DNA from 2 places in the Paenibacillus sp. FSL M8-0228 genome. Region 1 is predicted to be linked to the other one. Evidence: riboswitches for the same ligand, from Rfam matches in the RefSeq annotation. Region 1 holds a riboswitch; the other holds the start of a gene.
What was found. A riboswitch is a leader RNA that binds a small molecule or an ion and turns the genes downstream of it on or off. The one in region 1 is predicted to bind ZMP and ZTP.
Positions count from the first base shown of each region.

Region 2: another riboswitch for ZMP and ZTP. It lies ahead of MKY98_RS04710 (bifunctional 5,10-methylenetetrahydrofolate dehydrogenase/5,10-methenyltetrahydrofolate cyclohydrolase); the one in region 1 lies ahead of MKY98_RS24125 (TIGR01440 family protein).

Region 1 covers NZ_JBBOXA010000001.1:5,342,851-5,347,064, reverse strand. The annotation lists gene MKY98_RS24135 (manganese efflux pump MntP) at 84-644, shown strand; gene MKY98_RS24130 (low molecular weight protein arginine phosphatase) at 748-1,332, shown strand; ZMP/ZTP riboswitch at 1,411-1,492, shown strand; gene MKY98_RS24125 (TIGR01440 family protein) at 1,712-2,299, shown strand; gene glyA (serine hydroxymethyltransferase) at 2,420-3,670, shown strand; gene MKY98_RS24115 (carbohydrate ABC transporter permease) at 3,846-4,214, shown strand, end outside.
Region 2 covers NZ_JBBOXA010000001.1:1,026,515-1,030,728, forward strand. The annotation lists gene MKY98_RS04700 (stalk domain-containing protein) at 1-179, opposite strand, end outside; gene MKY98_RS04705 (cyclodeaminase/cyclohydrolase family protein) at 394-1,029, opposite strand; gene MKY98_RS04710 (bifunctional 5,10-methylenetetrahydrofolate dehydrogenase/5,10-methenyltetrahydrofolate cyclohydrolase) at 1,026-1,892, opposite strand; ZMP/ZTP riboswitch at 2,006-2,090, opposite strand; gene MKY98_RS04715 (fatty acid desaturase) at 2,304-3,365, shown strand; gene MKY98_RS04720 (sensor histidine kinase) at 3,434-4,214, shown strand, end outside.

The sequences.
Region 1 (4,214 bases):
GTACTTTCAGTGCATGCTTGTACTGATTTGCCCCTTGTCCGCATAACGTGTACAAGAACAGACGGATAATGGAGGGATGGAGTATGCTGGCAGCCTCTGCCCATGCCGGGCAGGTTGTAACGATTCTGATCATGGCGGTAGCGCTAGGAATGGATGCGTTATCGCTGGGCGTAGGGATCGGCATGAAGGGGATACGCCTGCGAGACGTGCTGCGCATCAGCACTGTTATTGGCTTTTTTCACATTCTGATGCCATTGCTGGGAATTTTCACGGGCCATTATATGAGTTCTTTATTAGGTCATGTGACGACCTACTTCGCAGGGGGGCTACTCATCCTTTTAGGCGGGCATATGGTGTATAATTCCTTCAAAGGGGACGGCGTACAGGTATTGGATCATCGTTCGCCTTTAGGTCTTTTGCTGTTTGCACTTGGGGTGAGCGTGGATTCATTTTCTGTAGGAGTGTCACTGGGGATGTTCCAGAGTGATCTGGTGCTGTCTGTTCTGGCATTTGGTTTTTGCGGGGGAGCAATGGCGATGTTGGGCCTGCTGCTGGGTCGCAAGGTCAGCCGCAATCTAGGAGATTACGGGGAAGCAGTGGGCGGTGCCATTTTGCTGGCATTCGGCTTTATGTTTATGTTTTGATTTTAGCGCAGACAGTGTAAAATAAGTGCAGGGTTAAAGTAAGGGATTAGGATTATAGTAATCCTCTGTTTATATATTTTTTAACATACGGGGGGTGAAAACGTTGAAGAATATCTTATTTGTATGCACTGGGAATACCTGTCGTAGTCCAATGGCTGAAGGGATGCTGCGTAAGTTGGCTGCTGAGCATGGACTAGAACTGGAAGTGCGTTCTGCGGGAGTGGCAGCGATGGAAGGCACGCCGATATCCCGACATGCAGAGGCGGTTCTACGTGATCACGATATATCCGATCAGATCACTTCAACCCCTTTGAGCGACGGGCTTGCCGGGTGGGCACATCTGATCTTAACCTTGACGCAAGGACATAAACAGCACGTAATTCAGCGCTTTCCCCAAACGGCGGGCAAAGTATTTACGCTTAAGGAATATGTGGAGAACCGGGATGCGGTGTTGAATGATGTACAGGAGTTGGACGGTTTATATGCTTCACAGCAGTTGATGGCTTCACTTGGACAAGAGCTATCGGCGCAGGAGCGTGAACGAATGATTGAATTACACCAACGGATTCCGGGCTTTGATATTTCAGATCCGTTTGGCGGTTCACGAGAAGACTACGATGTCACAGCTGCGGAAATCCGCACGGCGCTGCATAAGCTGCTGGACAAGCTAAAGGCCTCTTCCGAATAAAATCGCTCTTACTCATCTATTTTGTACGGAATCTGTTGATTTTCGACGGTTAATCCGTTAAGATAAGGTGGAAAAATGAGAATCCGATGTAACTGGCGACAAAAGTGGGATTAACCACGATGGAGCATCGGATATACGGCCGGTCGCCTGGGCAAAAGAGCAATTCCACATAGGTGTGGACTGCTCTTTTTTCATATACAAGTTATGCCAGATGTTTAGCTGAGGGTTGATTCCTTCAAAGGTTCTTCCATTTTTTCTGCTCGAAATCTGAAACATCGGCTATAATATAGTGAGATTGTGATCAGGAGAGAGTGTGTTGAACTTGGGGCATGAGACCGTGCCTAGTCTCTGAGAGGCTGTTCAACCAAAGGAGGTTCCAATGGTGGGACAATTGGATCATGAGATTTCGCTAGAAGCACAGACCACTTCTGTTGTGCGGGAAATCGCAGAAGCAGCCAGTCTCAGGGCTGGTCGCCTGCTGGTTATCGGCGTTAGCACAAGTGAAGTGGCTGGAAGTCGAATTGGCACGGCGGGAGCGCTCGATGTGGCTCAACAACTGTTATCTGGAGTAGAGTCCGTTCGCAGGCAGTATGGCTTTGATGTAGCGTTTCAATGCTGTGAGCATTTGAACCGAGCGTTGGTCGTTGAACGGGCTGTACTGGAACGACTGGGACTGATGGAGGTTGCGGCTGTTCCTGTTCGTACAGCAGGAGGCTCTATGGCTACCGTCGCCTATCGTTCTATGAGCGACGCGTGTTTGGCGGTGAACGTGCAGGCTCATGCCGGGATAGACATCGGCGAAACGCTGATTGGCATGCATCTGCGACCGATTGCTGTTCCGTTTCGCCCAAGCCTTCGCTGGATTGGCGAAGCACGTGTGACAGCGGCGTTCACCCGTCCTCCACTTATTGGCGGACAACGGGCGGTGTACAGTCTGGAGCAAGAAGTCGGCGGAAACTGCGATTAGCATTTGGCATGGCGGCATGTTTGTACTAATCGTTTTTGCAATGATGATGAGGTACCCAACAGAGGAGCAGGCGTTTGCTTGTATACCCAACAATTGACTATGGAGAGGGAGTAATCAATCATGATGGAACACCTGCGTAAAAGTGACCCAGCAGTAATGGAAGCAATGGGACTTGAACTGAAACGACAACGCCACAATATCGAGCTAATCGCATCCGAGAACATTGTCAGTGAAGCAGTAATGGAAGCCATGGGCTCCGTGCTGACGAATAAATATGCTGAAGGTTACCCGAACAAACGCTACTATGGTGGCTGTGAGCATGTAGATATCGTTGAAGATATCGCACGTGACCGCGCAAAAGAACTGTTCGGTGCCGAGCATGCTAACGTGCAGCCCCACTCTGGAGCACAAGCCAACATGGCGGTGTATCTGGCGGCTCTCAAACCTGGAGATACTGTACTGGGTATGAATTTGGCGCATGGTGGCCATTTAACACATGGAAGTCCGGTTAACGCTTCTGGCTTGTTGTATAACTTTGCTGCTTACGGTGTACGCGAAGACAACTTCCGCATCGACTACGATGAAGTGCGCAAGGCAGCCTTCAAGCACCGTCCTCGTCTGATTGTAGCTGGCGCGAGTGCATATCCGCGTACTATTGATTTTGAAGCTTTTGCCTCCATTGCTAATGATGTAGGTGCTCTGTTTATGGTGGATATGGCACATATCGCAGGTCTTGTGGCAGCGGGAATTCACCCAAGTCCAGTTCCGCATGCCCAATTTGTAACAACAACGACACACAAAACTTTGCGTGGTCCGCGTGGGGGGCTGATTCTGACTCGCAAAGCATGGGCACAAGCGATTGATAAAGCTATTTTCCCTGGTACTCAAGGGGGGCCTCTGATGCATGTGATCGCGTCCAAAGCGGTTGCTTTGGGTGAAGCGCTCCAGCCATCGTTCAAAACCTATGCGCAAAACGTAGTTCGCAACGCACAGGTGCTGGCTGAAACACTGTTGGCTGAGGGGATTAACATTGTATCCGGTGGTACGGATAACCATCTGATGCTGTTGGATACGCGCAATTTGAATATCACAGGTAAAGAAGCGGAGCATGTATTGGATTCCGTGGGCATCACGGTCAATAAAAATGCGATTCCTTTTGACCCGACCAGTCCATTCGTAACCAGCGGGATTCGTATTGGTACACCTGCTGCAACATCTCGTGGGATGGATGAAGAGGCTATGGTCAAAATCGGTAAAATCATTGCTGAAACTCTTAAAAACCCGAAAGATGATACTGTATTGTCCAAAGCAAGCCAAGCGGTTGGCGAGTTGACAGACAAGTTCCCGATCTATCCAGGAACTCAATACTAATTCATCGACACTCATAATCTTTATGGTATAGGCTGTTTTCCTTCGTAAACCGGAGGAGAACAGCCTTTTTTTGCTTCCGAACGACTCGAAACTTACATTTTTGGGTAATAAGCGATTACAGCAAGGGTTTATGCGCGCGCGCTTCCTTCATATCTACGACAAAGGAGTGATTGCATTGAGTCAAAGAAAATCCGCGCAATTATTGCAGCAGCTCGTATTTGTGGGACCGATGGCGTTGTTTTTCGTCTTGATTATGGTCATTCCGTTCCTGCTGGGACTGTATTATTCTATGACGAACTGGGATGGAGTATCTGAGAATATCCGATGGCTCGGGCTAGGGAATTACGTTCATATATTTAGGGATGATCCAGATTTCCGTAATGCGTTCTGGTTTACAGTTCGGTTTACCGTATGTGGTGTCATTCTGACGAACCTGATTGGCTTTTTCCTAGCCTATGCACTTACCAAACCGCTGCGTACCCGTAATGCACTGCGAACTGTATTTTTTATGCCCAATATGATTGGCGGCTTGCTGCTCGGCTTT
Region 2 (4,214 bases), 4.3 Mb from region 1:
TCTACACGAGTCGGTACGGATTGATTATAGCCCCATAACCACAAGCTTCCATCGGATTGAATCAGACTCCCGGAATCATATGAACGAATACGGGACGCCGATTCATCACCGGCCGCCCATGCACTGGAGCTGAACAATAACAGCGCGATCATACTGATTAACAGAGTACGTCTTTTCATGCGTTTTTCCTCATTTCTTCATCAATGTATATAAGGTTAAATAACGCCTTGGGGAATATCTCCTTATCAATAGACGAAGAATATATAGAAAAGTTTTCCACAAATCGTTGGATTCCAATAAAATAGCCTCCAAACCCACGAGCAGAGGCGGGTTTGAGAGGCTATTTTTTGAGCATGGAAGCAGAATATGACTTGGGACGGGTTCTTCCAATGGTCAGCCCGTTATTCGGCTGCGCACCATCAATAAGGTTTGTTCTTTGATTTGTCCGATTTCACGGAGGAGTGCGGCTGTTTTAGCTTCGTAGGATTGTTTGACATCCAAATCTTTCAGCGAAGCAAGGTTAATGTCGACGGTAAGCAGGGCAGATTGAGCGGCGGCTTCGAACAGGATCGCGCCGATGCCAAGATCCGAAATCACATTTTTATTGGACACTTCCACAATGTTATAGGCTTGCGACAATCCGTCTCGGCATACTTCCAGCAGGCGCATGGGTACCTCAATGGCAGCGATCACCGCTGTCTGTAAGGAATGGGTACGATAGCGCTTTTCTTCGTCTGTTTCCTTGGGCAAACGCAGGGCAGTCATATACTGTTCAAAGGATTGGATGTCTGCGACCATTAATTCCTCACAATGTGTAGACAATCTTTCCATGCTGCTAATGACGTCCGTGATTTGTTCATGGATGTGCGCGTATTTTTCTCCTTGTGAAAGGTTGGCGGTCATGGAGGTCATAGCCGCGCCTAGTGCCGCAGCCAGTGCGGATACACTTCCTCCGCCAGGGGTAGGAGCTGCACTTGCAGCCTCTTTCAGAAAATGTCCGATGGAATGATTCCACGACAGTTCACTCATGAGTAAACCACCTCTCTGGAGTAGTGTTGCAGATGTATTGCTTTGAGCAGATTTTTGTACAAAATCGCAGTCGTTAAGGTGCCAACACCGCCGGGAACCGGAGAAATAGCATGTACTTTTTCCCCCACGTCTAAAGCGGCATCTCCCACTATTTTTCCCTCTAGCGTCTCATTAATTCCCGCATCTACCAAAATCAGACCGGGATGAACCATATCTTGCGTAATCACATCAGGGCATCCGACTGCCACGAAGGCAATGTCTGCATGGCTCAGATGCTCTGCAATATCACGCGTACCTGCATGACAGGCGGTAACGGTGGCGTTTTCTCTTTGCAACATGTGGAAAAGGGGAAGTCCCACTGTCTGTCCGATGCCCACGAGCGTGACATTTTTGCCTGCCAATGTGTGACCGTAATGCTTGAGCAGCTCGATACAGGCTTGAGGTGTTGCGGGATATAGTCCGGCGTCACCTGTTACAGTAGCCAGCTTGTTATCGGGTGTAATCCCATCAATATCCTTGTAGGGGGCAATGGATTGTTTAATAACGGAGGCGGAAAGATGTTGGGGAAGCGGCAGTTCCAGCATAATGCCATGTACATGGGATGCATCGTTCAGACTGCCGATCAGGTGCAGTAGCTCGGTTTCGCTAACATGACGATCAAACGTATGGAGATGAAATGAGATGCCCAGCTTCTCCGCTATTTTTTGCTTGGTCCGTGCATAGTATGCAGATGCCGGATCACCTTCTACCAATAGGGTTGCCAGATGGGGACGGTGTCCTTGCTGCTTCATTTCTTCTACCTGTGAACGGATCGTTGCATATACTTGCTCAGCTGCTTCTTTGGATTTCATGATAATAGCCATAGTCCGAGCCTCCTCTGAATTTATTGCATAATGGAATCAACAGGGTGTCATGGTCTTGTAAAACGAAAAAAAGTATTTGCACAAGGTCGTCAAGACAGACGAATCCTCTGCAAATACTTCTCCCAGGCGAACGGTACGCTTTTTTTGTATGCTCCCTCGTGGTTCATTCCACTGACTTCGCCAGTCACATACAGCGTTATTATACCTTATATTTTAACAAACAATCATCAGAAAAGAAACCCGCGAACATTTGGAAAACGGGTTATGTTACTTGTCTATATGACAAATGTCATATACACGAACTGACGTTTATGACTACAGCGCCTAGAGCGTTCTCCTTATACTGAGATTAGATCAACATGTACGCCTAACAGGATCAAGGTATAGGCGTCATCTTTAAGGAGGATCATAATGAGTATGACACAACTCCCATTAGCCCAATTGAAAAAAAATATGGCTCCCTACGAGAAAATAAACACGAAATCCAGCGTTCTGCAACTTATCAATACCTTGGGTCCACTGATCCTATTGTGGTATGCTGCTTATCTTAGCCTGTCGGTTTCGTACTGGCTGACGCTTCCCATTGCCATTGTTGCATCGGGGTTTGTGGTACGGACGTTTATTATTTTTCATGATTGTGGTCATCAATCCTTCTTCAAAAGCCGCAAGCTGAACGACATTGTGGGAACGATTACAGGTATTATTACGCTCTGCCCTTATCACCAATGGAAAAATAGTCACGCGATCCACCATGCAACCAGCAGTAATCTGGATAAAAGAGGCACAGGTGACATGTGGGTGCTTACGGTAGAAGAGTACACAGAGGCTTCCACATGGACACGGTTGGCCTATCGCATATACCGAAATCCTTGGGTTATGTTCGGACTAGGTCCGATCTATACTTTTTTGATTTCCTATCGCTTTAATATCAAGACAGCCAAACGCAAGGAAAAAATGAACACTCATGTGACGAATATATCCATCGTTGCATTGTATGCACTGTTGTGCTGGGCTATTGGATGGCAGGCCTTCCTTCTCGTACAGGCACCTATCTTTTTTGTATCCGGTATGTTGGGAATCTGGCTATTCTATGTACAACACCAATTTGAGGATTCTTATTTCGAGCACGATGAAGAGTGGAGTTATATTAATGCAGCCGTAGAAGGCAGTTCTTACTACAAGCTTCCTAAAGTATTGCAATGGATTACGGGCAATATCGGATTTCATCACGTTCATCACCTGAGTCCCAAAGTTCCAAATTATAATTTGGAAAAAGCACATGAAGCGACACCGTTACTTCAAAAGGCGACCACGATCACAGTGAGTAGCAGTCTGCAATCGTTGAAGTTCCGACTTTGGGATGAAAATACGAAAACCTTTTTGACCTTTAAACAAGTGAAGCCGCTCCTCAGCAAACGTGTTGCAGTTACGAAACCCATGCCTACACCTGTTGTAGGCACAGAAAGAAAATAACGTTGAACAAAACCTGGTATGATAAGATAAGGAATATAAGTCATGTGAAGTAGAAGAGGGTGGGCAGGATGCAAAAATGGTATCAGATCTTCCAAAGAAATACAGGGCTTAGCCCTTATGTTTGGGTCGTCTTTTATATCCTGCCCTTTTACTACTTTAGCTCTTCATCTACAGGTCATATTATTTTGGGTACTGCTATTATTTTGGTATTCTTTGCATGTTATGTACTGGCTTTTGTCTCAAAAGGCTGGCTCATATACTTTTGGACCAGTGTACAGATTGCCATATCGATTACCATGACACTGCTGTTCAGCTATATGTACTTTTCCATATTTATCGCCTATTTGATCGGTAATATTAAAAGTAAGGCTGCATTTACGACGCTGTATATTATTTTAATGGTTATTACGATTGGATTGATCAATTATGGTTTTGTTTCTCAGAATCCCGTTTTTATTAAACAGATTCCTTTTATCCTGCTCAATCTGATCGGTGTGATTCTCCTTCCGATTACGAATTTTAATCGCAACAAAAGCGATCGGCTCCAAGTTCAATTGGAGGATGCCAATAAGAAAATATCGGAATTGATTAAGCTGGAGGAACGGCAAAGAATTGCGCGTGACCTGCACGATACCTTAGGTCAGAAGTTGTCACTCATTGGGCTGAAGAGCGATTTGGCGGGCAAACTGATGGATCAGTACCCGGAGCGGGCGCATGTCGAAATTAACGATGTTCGTCTCACGGCAAGAAGCGCGTTAAAAGAGGTACGGGAAATGGTTACTCAAATGCGCGGTATGCGACTAGAGGATGAGCTACTACGTATTCGGCAGATTTTAAAGGCTGCTCACA